Regions from separate parts of the Streptomyces changchenzhani genome, predicted to be linked through region 1. Evidence: riboswitches for the same ligand, from Rfam matches in the RefSeq annotation. Region 1 holds a riboswitch; the other holds the start of a gene.

Region 1 (5,575 bases):
GATCTTGCCCCGCAGATGGCGCAGCACCGGCATGTGCCGGGTGTCGAAGCCGGTCGTCACCAGGACGGTGCCGACCCTGCCGGTGAGGTCGGCGACGGCCCGCTCGTAGCGCTGGGCCACGTCGTCGGGATCGCTCCCGGGCCGGAGGATGTCATTGCCGCCCGCGCAGAAACTCACCAGGTCGGGCGCCAGCTCCATCGCCCGCGGAACCTGCTCGGCCACGATCTGATCGAGGAGCCGGCCGCGCACGGCGAGGTTGGCATAGCGGAATGTGTGCTCGGGGACACGATCGTCGAGGAGAACGGCCAGCCGGTCCGCCCAGCCGATGTACGCACCGCCGGGTCCGGGGTCTCCGACCCCCTCCGTGAAGCTGTCCCCGATCGCCGCGTACGACCCTACGGTCCCTGCCCTGAATGATCTCGCATCGTCTCCCACGTCGGCCAATCCTCCACTGGACCAAGTGACCTACGCCACCGTAGGGAGGGGTTGACGCCGGTGAGAAAGGACACCGGTCAAGTTTGGGTCAACCCCGGAATACGCCTGATCGACCCCGGTCAACACGTACGCCCCCTTCCGGGCCGGCGTGCGGCGCGGAAGGGGGCGTAAGGAAGGCGATGCCCGGTGCCCGAAGAGGGGACGTGCGTCAGACGGAGACGCCGTGGCCGCGCAGGTAGCCCAGCGGGTCTATGTCGGAACCGTAGCTCGGGCCGGTCCTGATCTCGAAGTGCAGGTGCGGTCCTGTGGAGTTGCCGGTGCTGCCGGAGAGACCGATCTGCGTGCCGCCGGTGACGCTCTGGCCGGACGAGACGGACAGCGAGGACAGGTGGGCGTACTGCGAGTAGCGGCCGTCGTTGTGCTTGATGACGACCTCGTTGCCGTACGAGCCGCTCCAGCCCGCGGAGACGACGGTGCCTGCGCCGACGGCCTTGACCGAGGTGCCGCTGGACGCGGAGAAGTCGACGCCCGTGTGGTAGCCGCTGGACCAGCTGCCGCCGGAGGCGCGGTAGGGGGTGGTGACGCCCGCGGAGACCGGCGCGGTGAAGCCGGAGGAGGACGCCGCCGTGGAGGCGGTGCCCGCCGACTCGGACTTCTCGGGCTGGCTCGCGGAGGAGGAGGACTGCGAGGAGGGCGACTTCGGCTGCGCTGCGGGTGCGGCGGCCTTGGCCGACGACTGGGCCGCGGACGACGGGGCGGCGCCTGCCGCCTTCGCGCCGATGCTGAGCTTCATGCCCGGCATGATCAGCCCGGGGTTGTCGCCGACGGTCGACCGGTTGTCCTCGTAGAGCTTCTGCCAGCCGCCGCGCACGTTCTGCGTCTCGGCGATCTTCGACAGGTAGTCGCCGGAGACCACGGCGTACGTCTTGCTACCGGTCTTCTTCGGCTGCTGCTTCTGCTGCGAGATCTGCGAGGCGGCAGCGGCGGGCGCGGCCTTCTCGGGAGCCACGGCGGGGGCGGTTGCCGGTGCGGCGTTCTCCGCCGCGTTGGCACCGGTGGCAGCGATGAACGGAAGCGCGAGTGCGGCTCCGCCCGTTCCCGCGGCGACGAATCCACGGGTGATCGAGTTGGACCTCGGGCGGCGGTGCTTACCCTTTGCGGGCATGGCGAATTTCCTCTCCGGCGCCTACGAGGTGAGCTGTCGGGTTCGGACTGGAGATGCCCGGCCACGCGAATGCGCGACTTAACCCCGAGCCGGTCCGGAATTCCGGATACCGGCGTACTACCTGGGTCCCCCGCTCCTGCCACACGTGAGTGTTGTGGGGTTTCCGGGCGGTGGCAGGATTCGGCGATCCACCCGGATTGACGGTGACCGTAAGCCGACGAGGCGCCCCCGAACAAGCCGATCGGGACAATCGGCCATGGCTGGTCATCGCCCTGCGGCGGTCCCACGGGGAATTGTCGTCACACTCCGTGGACTACGGATCTCCACGCCCCGCCCACGACCTGGTATTCGGCTTCACGGCTTCGCCACACACCGTCACGAATATGATCCTGCTCACCAGCAGGCCCGCAATCCCCCTTACTCACAAGGGGTGTTACCCACAAATAGACCGATTCGCCCGAAGTACTAGACACCTCCCGAAGCGCGCCACCGTTGTACGAATTCGCCTGCCGCCCGGCGCCCTTCCTCCACCAGCGCGTCACGCTCGTCCGGCGCGATCCCGAAGTCGGTGATCCGCACTCCGGCGCAGTCGACGACCAGGGTCCGCTGCCGGACGCCGGACCGTTCCAGGTGGGTCTGGTCGCGGCCGACCAGTGCCGTCACCACCACTTCCCCGGGCGGGCACGGCCGAGACGACGATTGCCTCAAGTACTCATGTCGTATCGTCGAATGGTGCCCAGATCGGCGAGCAACGCCGACGGCAGACACTTCAGGAGCCACCGTGACGCAGCAGCTGCCGCAGGTCCCGTCGACAGAGCCCGACCTTGCCGGAGTGCGCAACTTCCGTGATGTGGGTGGCCTGCCGACCGTGGACGGCCGGCGGGTGCGGCACGGTGTGCTCTTCCGCAGCGGGCACCTGGCGCACGCCACCGCCGCCGACGCGGTGTTCCTCGACTCACTCGGCCTCCACACGATCTTCGACTTCCGCAATGAGGCGGACCAGAAGCTGGAGGGCCCGGACGTCGAGCTGGCGGGCGTACGCAATGTGAACCTGCCACTGACCGACCCGGCCGACGGCGCCGTGTTCTGGAAGATGGTCCGCGACGGCGACCTCGACGAGCTGCGCGAGATCCTCGCGGACGGCAAGGCCGCGGGCCGGATGTCCGACACGTACCGCGAGATCATCAAGGAGCGCACCGGCGAGCACAGCCGGGTGCTGCACGCACTGGCCGAGGACAGCGTCCCGGCCCTGATGCACTGCGCGGCCGGCAAGGACCGCGCGGGGCTCTCGATAGCGGTGTCGCTGCTGGCGGTCGGTGTCGAGCGCGAGGCCATCGTGGCCGACTACCTCAAGTCGAACGACCTGCACCGCCGCTACAAGGTCAGCCGCAGCGACAACTCCCCCGTCGGGATGTCCCCCGAGGTCATGGAGCTGCTCAGCCCGCTCTTCGAGGCCCGCGCCGAGTACCTCGACGCCGCCTTCGAGACCATCGAGGAGGTCTGGGGCGGCACCGAGCGTTACCTCGCGGAGGGCCTGAGCGTCTCCCCCGAGACGCGCGAGCGGCTGCGGCTGCGGCTGCTCGACGCGGGCTGAGCGCTTCGCTGCTCCGCTTCGGTCGGCGCTCGACTCGGTCAGCGCTCGGCGCCGAGCGTGAAGAGCAGATAGACGAAGGCCGCGAAGAGGTGACCGGCGACCACGTACACGAAGAGCCGGATCATCAGCCCCCTGGGGAACTTGTCCTCGACGATGCCGCGCTTGGCGGGCCTCACACCCGCCTCTTCGCCGGCCTGCTCGTCGTCGGCCTTCTCGTCGATGGCCTTCTCATCGATCGTTTCGTCCGGCATGTCAGATCTCCTGAGGTAGGCAGAGCCCGGCGGCGGCGCTCTGCAGCAGCGTATGGACGAACAGAAGATCGACCCCGTCCGCGTGGGTGGCGGCGATGCGGTGCGGGGTCAGCGAGTCGAAGTGCGCGCTGTCCCCGGCAGCCAGCAGATGCACGCTCTCGCCGAGGGCCAGCCGCAGCTGCCCCGACAGGACATACAGCCACTCCTCACCCGGGTGTACGCGCACCAGGTCGCCCTGTGCGCCGTGCGGGACATGCACCCGCAGCGCCTGCATGGCGCGCCCGGAGCCGCCCGCCCGGTGGTACGTCCACCCGCCGGCCTCCGTGGCCTGCGCCTCGCCGGCCCGCAGCACCGCGTCGCGGTCGGGCGCACTCTCGCCGAGCAGCGCGGAGACCGTCGTACCGTAAATACGGGCCAGGGTGAGCAGCATCGGCAGCGACGGCTGGCGGTGTCCGGTCTCCAGGCGGGACAGGTGCGCGGGCGAGAGCCCGGCGCGCCGGGCGGCGGCCTCCAGGGTGAGGCCACTGTGCCGGCGCAGGTCGCGCAGTCGCGGGGCGACCGACGGCAGCCCGTCGGGCGCCTCGTCTTCGAGGCGGGGGGTCATGCTGTCCATTGAGCCAGACCCATTGCCTCAGAGGCAAATTTCTTACCCCTGAGGCAAAAGCGCGGGCTTCCCGTCCCCGGCTACCGGTTGGCGACCGCCTGTTTCACCAGTGTCCTGCCGAAGTCCCACATCAGGCCGCCGCCGCTGTGCGCGTCGTCCATGACCGCGGTGAAGGCGTCGACGAACCGGTCGACCTCCTTCTCCCCCACGGTCAACGGCGGAATGAGCTTGATGACTTCGAGGTGGTCGCCGGAGACCTGGGTCAGAATGCGGTGCTTCTGGAGCAGGGGTACGACGACCATCTGCGCGAAAAGCCCCTTGCGGGCCGCTTGCAGCATCGTCCAGCGGCTGCGCAGCTTCAGCGAGGTCGGCCGGCCGAACTCGATGCCGATCATCAGGCCCCGGCCGCGTACGTCGTGCAGCAGCTCGTAGCGGTCGATCAGTGCGGCCAGCCGCTCCCGCAGCAGATCACCGACGCGCCGGGCGTTCGCGACGGTCTCCTCGTCCTCCATCACCGACAGAACGGCGAGCCCCGCCGCCATCGCCTGGGCGTTGGAGCCGAAGCTGGCCGAGTGGACGAGCACCCGGTCCATCGACGAGTAGACCTTCTTGAAGATCCAGTCCTTGCCCAGCGTGGCCCCCACCGGCACATAACCGCCGGAGAGTGCCTTGGCGACGCACAGCAGGTCCGGCTCGACGCCCTCCTCATTCTGGTACGCGTAGAAGTCACCCGTCCTGCCCAGGCCCGTCTGGACCTCGTCGGCGATCAGCAGCGCCTTGTGCCGGCGGAGCAGCTGCTGGGCGGCGAGCAGGAACCCGGGCGGGGACGCGTGCACGCCCTTGCCCTGGATCGGCTCGACGACGAAGCCCGCGACGTCGCCGCGCTTCAGCTCCCGCTCCAGGGCCGCGAGGTCGCCGAGCTCGATGGCGGTGTCGGGCAGCAGGGGCGCGAAGCCGTCGCGGAAGCCCGCCTCGCCGTTGACCGACAGCGAGCCGGTCGTCAGGCCGTGGAAGGCGTGCGTGCAGTAGAGGATCCTGGGTTTCCCCGTGGCGTACCGGGCGAACTTCAGCGCGGTCTCGACGGCCTCGGTGCCGCTGTTGCCGAAGAACACCCGGTCCAGATGCGGGCTGTGCGTGAGCAGCTTCTCGGCGAGCAGTCCGGGCAGCGGCTGGCAGTCGAAGCGCGTCAGGTCGGCGAGCGAGGCGTCGAGCACGTCGTGCAGCGCCTTGCGTACGACCGGGTGGTGCCGGCCGAGTCCCATCACGCCGAAGCCCGCGAGCATGTCGAGGTAGTCGTTGCCGTCCGCGTCCCAGAAGTACGCGCCCTCGGCCCGCTCGTAGACCTTGTCGAAGCCGATGGTGTGCAGCATGCGCGGCAGTTGGTGGTTCAGGTGCCGTGCGTGCAGCTCGTACCGTTCGGCGCCGCGCTCGGCGAGAAGCTTCGCCAGGTCGAACCCTTTGGGCCCGCCGTCCTTCATTGACCGCTCTCCTTCACCAATGAGTTCACCACTGAGGCCTCCTTGGCC
Region 2 (5,575 bases), on a different contig from region 1:
GCTGCCCAGCGGGGTCGAGGCCTGGCTGGTGACGCGGTACGCCGACGCGCGCCACGCGCTCGCCGACCAGCGGCTCTCCAAGAACCCGGCCAACCACACCGGGTCCGCGCACTCCAAGGGGAAGACCGGCATCCCCGGAGAGCGCAAGGCCGACCTGATGACGCATCTGCTGAACATCGACCCGCCGGACCACACCCGGCTGCGGCGGCTGGTGGCGAAGGCGTTCACACCGCGCACGGTGGCCGCGTTCGCGCCGCGCGTGCAGGAGCTGACGGACCAGCTCATCGACGCCTTCGTGGAGAAGGGTGAGGCCGACCTCATCCACGACTTCGCCTTCCCGCTCCCCATCTATGCGATCTGCGACCTGCTCGGTGTGCCGCGCGAGGACCAGGACGACTTCCGCGACTGGGCCGGGATGATGATCCGGCACGGTGGCGGCCCGCGCGGCGGCGTCGCACGGTCGGTGAAGAAGATGCGTAACTACCTGGCCGAACTGATCCACCGTAAAAGGGAAGAACCGGGCGACGACCTGATCTCGGGTCTGATCCGGGCGAGTGACCACGGTGAGCATCTGACGGAGAACGAGGTCGCGGCGATGGCCTTCATCCTCCTCTTCGCGGGCTTCGAGACGACGGTCAACCTCATTGGCAACGGTGTATACGCGCTGCTGCGCAATCCCGTTCAGCGCGAGCGGCTCCAGCGCGCCCTGGCCGAGGGCGATACGGAGCTCCTTGCCACCGGCGTCGAGGAACTCCTGCGCTACGACGGCCCGGTGGAGCTCGCGACCTGGCGGTACGCCACCGAGGCGCTGACGCTGGGCGGCGAGGACATCGCCGCGGGCGACCCCGTACTGGTCGTGCTCGCAGCCGCCGACCGCGACCCGGAGCGGTTCAGCGACCCGGACACGCTGGACCTCTCACGGACCGACAACCAGCACCTCGGGTACGGGCACGGCATCCACTACTGCCTCGGCGCGCCGCTCGCGCGGCTGGAGGGGCAGACGGCTCTCGCGACGCTGCTGCGGCGCCTTCCTGACCTACAGCTTGCGGTGGATCATGATGATTTGCGGTGGCGTGGGGGACTCATCATGCGCGGACTGCGCACGCTTCCGGTCGAGTTCGGGATGAAACGGGAGTGACGGAACGTCAATGTTGAGACCTTCACGTGATCTCTGCTGCATCGACTTGTAACAAACGTTCGAGTACGGCTACGTTCACCGTCATCTCAGCCGTCACTCGAAAGGCAACTGCATGCTCTCCGCGAACGGCCGGCATCGCCGCCCGCGTCAGGCTCCGGCCCTCGTTGTAGCGGTGGGAGTCGCCGGCTCCGCCATCGCCATCCCACTGCTCGGCGCCACCAGCGCAGGCGCGGCCGAGGCGGCCACCTGGGACCGGGTCGCCGAATGCGAGAGCGGCGGCATGTGGAGCGCCGACCTCGGCAACGGGTACTACGGCGGGCTCCAGTTCTCGCAGGACACCTGGAAGGACTTCGGCGGTACGGCGTACGCGCCGCGCGCCGACCTCGCCAGCCGCTCGCAGCAGATCCAGGTCGCGGAGAAGGTGTTCGCCGACCAGGGTCCGCAGGCCTGGCCCAGCTGCTCGGTGATCTCGGGCCTGGCGAAGGGCGACAACGCCGCGCCGGGCGACGGGGCGACCACCGCGCCGACGCCGTCCGAGGCGCCCGACTCGACCAAGGCCGACGAGTCCGAGGGAACAGAGGGATCGGCGGAAGGATCGGCGGAAGGATCGGCGAAGCCGGAGGCGGACGACTCCGCCAAGCCTGCCGACCCGACCGAGCCCCCCGCGTCCGAGACGCCCTCCCAGACCCCTCGTACGCCCGCGGAGAAGTCCGCGACGCCCACCGCCGACGAGGGCGCTACCCAGGGCAAGCACCGCGGCGGCAAGGCCGCCGAGCCCGGCAAGAGCGCCGAAGCGTCCACCGGAAATACGGATGAATCTCGCGAATCAGGCCGTCATGCCTCACGAGGTGACGGATCGGTACGTGACGCGGACGGCGAGTACGTCGTCCAGTCCGGTGACAGCCTCTGGACCATCGCCGACACGCACGACGTGTCCGGCGGCTGGTCGGCGATCTACGAGGCGAACGAGAACGTTGTCGGCTCCGACGCGGACCTCATCCGCCCTGGCCAGAGCCTCGATCTGACCGCGAAGTAGGGGTAGTTCGCGGTTGAATGTCCCAGTTTGGAGCTGGTGAGACAAGGGTCTCTTTGCCCCAACTGGTGTGTTCCACCGAGGAGCCCTCCTCGCGTCACCTCTGACCTGCACGGATGCCCTTGCCGTAGAAGCAGGTAAGGGCGGTATCTCCCTGATGTTCGCCTTTGGACATCAGGGAGTCGTGTGTTTACGGTCGGACCGCTCGCCACCGCGGGCCCCGTCGACCGTCACGCCGAATCCTGCCGTCGGTCGGGGGGAACCGACGCGTAAAGCGCCGTAGGCAGGAGCGGGGGACCCAGGTAAGCGCCGGGCCCGGCCGTCGAGAGACGAACCGGAACCGGCTAGGGGTAAAGCTGCGCACCAGTACGTGCAGCCGGGCACTCACTTGGCCCGAACCCGACAGCTCACCTCGTAGGCGTCGGTGAGGAGATGTCACATGCTGTTTTCCAGCAAGGCCAAGCACCGTCGCCCGTCCAAGGCCACCCGCGTTGCCGCGCTCGCCGGCGTCAGCGGCGCTGTCATCGCCGCCCCGCTGCTGGGTGCGACCTCTGCCTCGGCGGCCTCCGTCGAGACGTGGGACGCCGTCGCCCAGTGCGAGTCCGGCGGCAACTGGTCCATCGACACCGGCAACGGTTACTCGGGCGGCCTGCAGTTCTCGCCGTCCAGCTGGGCCGCCGCGGGCGGTACGCAGTACGCCGCGAGCGCCGCCCAGGCCTCCAAGAGCCAGCAGATCGCCGCTGCCGAGCGTCTTCTCGACATCCAGGGCCCGGGCGCCTGGGCCTGCGCCGGCGCCGGTGGCCTCACCAACGACGGTGTGGACCCGAACGTCGACACCTCCGGCTCGCAGAAGCAGGCCGAGCCGCAGCAGGAGCAGGCCGCCCCGCGCCAGGCCGAGCAGCCCGCCTCGCGCAGCGAGGTCCGCACCGCGCCGAAGGCCGAGACCAAGGCCGCCGCCCCGATCAAGAAGGGCGACGGCGAGTACAAGGTCAAGTCCGGCGACACCCTCGGCAAGATCGCCAAGGCCGAGAAGGTCAAGGGCGGCTGGGCCAAGGTCTTCGAGCTGAACAAGGACATCGTCACCGACGCCGATGTCATCTACCCGGGCCAGCAGCTGCACCTCAAGTGAGCTCGAAGCTGAGCAGCTGAGCGGCTGAGAGGCTCGCCCCACAGAACCACCCCGGCCCGGCGCGTTCTCCCCCGTACGCGCCGGGCCGGGGTTTCGTCATTATTTGCCCTGACAAGTGCGCGTTCTTGTCCCAGGGAACGGGCGATCGGCTGGCCGATGCCCCCGGGCCGGTTAGGCTCTTGTCGCAAGGCCAAAGTGACCCTGCACCCCTAGCGTCACACCCCATAAGGAGATGCTCTCGTGCCGTCCATCGACGTCGTCGTAGCCCGGGAAATCCTGGACTCCCGAGGCAATCCCACGGTCGAGGTCGAGGTCGGCCTCGACGACGGCAGCACCGGTCGTGCTGCTGTTCCTTCCGGTGCTTCCACCGGTGCGTTCGAGGCCATCGAACTTCGCGACGGTGACCCGAACCGGTACCACGGCAAGGGCGTCGAGAAGGCAGTCCTCGCCGTCATCGAGCAGATCGGCCCGGAGCTCGTCGGCTACGACGCCACCGAGCAGCGCCTGATCGACCAGGCCATGTTCGACCTGGACGCCACCGAGAACAAGGGCTCGCTCGGCGCGAACGCCATCCTCGGTGTCTCGCTCGCCGTCGCGCACGCCGCTTCCGAGGCGTCCGACCTGCCGCTCTTCCGCTACCTCGGCGGTCCGAACGCGCACCTGCTGCCCGTCCCGATGATGAACATCCTCAACGGTGGGTCGCACGCTGACTCCAACGTGGACATTCAGGAGTTCATGATCGCGCCGATCGGCGCGGAGTCCTTCTCGGAGGCGCTGCGCTGGGGCGCCGAGGTCTACCACACCCTCAAGAAGGTGCTGAAGACCAAGGGTCTGTCCACCGGCCTCGGCGACGAGGGCGGCTTCGCCCCGAACCTGGAGTCCAACCGCGCCGCGCTCGACCTCATCCTTGAGGCCATCACGCAGGCCGGTTACATCCCCGGCGAGCAGATCGCGCTCGCGCTCGACGTCGCCGCCTCCGAGTTCTACAAGGACGGCAAGTACGAGTTCGAGGGCAAGTCCCGCTCGGCCGCCGAGATGACCGAGTACTACGAGGAGCTCGTCGCCGCGTACCCGATGGTCTCCATCGAGGACCCGCTGTACGAGGACGACTGGGCGGGCTGGAAGGTCCTCACCGACAAGCTGGGCTCCAAGGTCCAGATCGTCGGCGACGACCTCTTCGTCACCAACCCGGAGCGCATCGCGCGCGGCATCGACGAGGGCTCGGCCAACGCGCTCCTCGTCAAGGTCAACCAGATCGGCTCGCTCACCGAGACGCTGGACGCCGTCGAGCTGGCCCAGCGCAGCGGCTTCAAGTGCATGATGAGCCACCGCTCCGGCGAGACCGAGGACGTCACCATCGCCGACCTCGCGGTCGCGGTGAACTGCGGCCAGATCAAGACCGGAGCCCCGGCCCGTTCGGACCGTGTCGCCAAGTACAACCAGCTGCTGCGCATCGAGGAGATCCTCGACGACGCCGCGGTCTACGCAGGCCGCAGCGCGTTCCCGCGCTTCCGCACCGCGTAGGCAGTAGAGAGCAGGCAGTAGGCAGTATCCGGGGCCGACCGCCCTGTCGTACGTACGTCCCCGCACTCGGTCCCGTACCGTGTCCGGGGACGTCCGTGCGTGGGCGTGCGTACGCCTGCGTAAAGGGGAGACGAGGCCATGGCTGGGAAGAACCGGGACCGGTTCTCCACCGCGACCAGGCTCAAGCTGCTCGGTGAGCAGACCGCCGCCCGCGTCTACCGCTCCCAGAACCGCCGCCAGGCCCGGCGCTCCCGGCTCACCGGCCGGGCCGCGCTGCTTGTGCTTGTGCTCTGTTCACTGATCGTGGCGCTCGCCTATCCGATGCGGCAGTACGTGTCGCAGCGCGGCGAGATTGCCCAGGAGCAGCAGCGGATGCGCGAGGCCGGCGGCCGGGTCGAGGAACTGCGCGACGAGAAGGCCCGCCTTCAGGACGACGCGTACGTCGAGCGTCTCGCCCGGGAGCACCTGCACCTGGTGAAGCCGGGGGAGACGGGCTACACCGTCTTCGACCCCGACGCGCGCGACAAGCGCCGCACCGACGACGGCGCGGCCGACCGCCCCTGGTACGACAACTTCTGGGACGGCGTGGACGAGGCCGACCGCCCGGACCAGCAGCCGTAACACCACCACCACGCACGCGAACCACGAACACGAAGGCACGAAAGCCGCATGGAAGCCGCACCCCCGACCACCCCGCGCACCGAGCCCACCGAGGCGGACATCGCCGCGTTCAAGCTCCAGCTCGGCCGCC

Evidence for each region. A riboswitch is a leader RNA that binds a small molecule or an ion and turns the genes downstream of it on or off. The one in region 1 is predicted to bind cyclic di-AMP.
Region 2: linked by a shared signal. The riboswitch ahead of ABCR94_RS34910 (LysM peptidoglycan-binding domain-containing protein) and the one ahead of ABCR94_RS28670 (M23 family metallopeptidase) in region 1 are both predicted to bind cyclic di-AMP.

The regions. Positions count from the first base shown of each region.
Region 1 is NZ_JBDHNH010000010.1:42,025-47,599, forward strand. Features, by position in the region: gene ABCR94_RS28665 (SGNH/GDSL hydrolase family protein) at 1-435, opposite strand, end outside; gene ABCR94_RS28670 (M23 family metallopeptidase) at 644-1,600, opposite strand; cyclic di-AMP (ydaO/yuaA leader) riboswitch at 1,604-1,780, opposite strand; gene ABCR94_RS28675 (hypothetical protein) at 2,066-2,263, opposite strand; gene ABCR94_RS28680 (tyrosine-protein phosphatase) at 2,382-3,194, shown strand; gene ABCR94_RS28685 (DUF6126 family protein) at 3,233-3,445, opposite strand; gene ABCR94_RS28690 (helix-turn-helix domain-containing protein) at 3,447-4,058, opposite strand; gene ABCR94_RS28695 (aspartate aminotransferase family protein) at 4,130-5,527, opposite strand; gene dxs (1-deoxy-D-xylulose-5-phosphate synthase) at 5,524-5,575, opposite strand, start outside.
Region 2 is NZ_JBDHNH010000016.1:44,847-50,421, forward strand. Features, by position in the region: gene ABCR94_RS34900 (cytochrome P450 family protein) at 1-1,138, shown strand, start outside; gene ABCR94_RS34905 (transglycosylase family protein) at 1,251-2,174, shown strand; cyclic di-AMP (ydaO/yuaA leader) riboswitch at 2,437-2,607, shown strand; gene ABCR94_RS34910 (LysM peptidoglycan-binding domain-containing protein) at 2,611-3,300, shown strand; gene eno (phosphopyruvate hydratase) at 3,541-4,824, shown strand; gene ABCR94_RS34920 (FtsB family cell division protein) at 4,963-5,445, shown strand; gene ABCR94_RS34925 (DUF501 domain-containing protein) at 5,494-5,575, shown strand, end outside.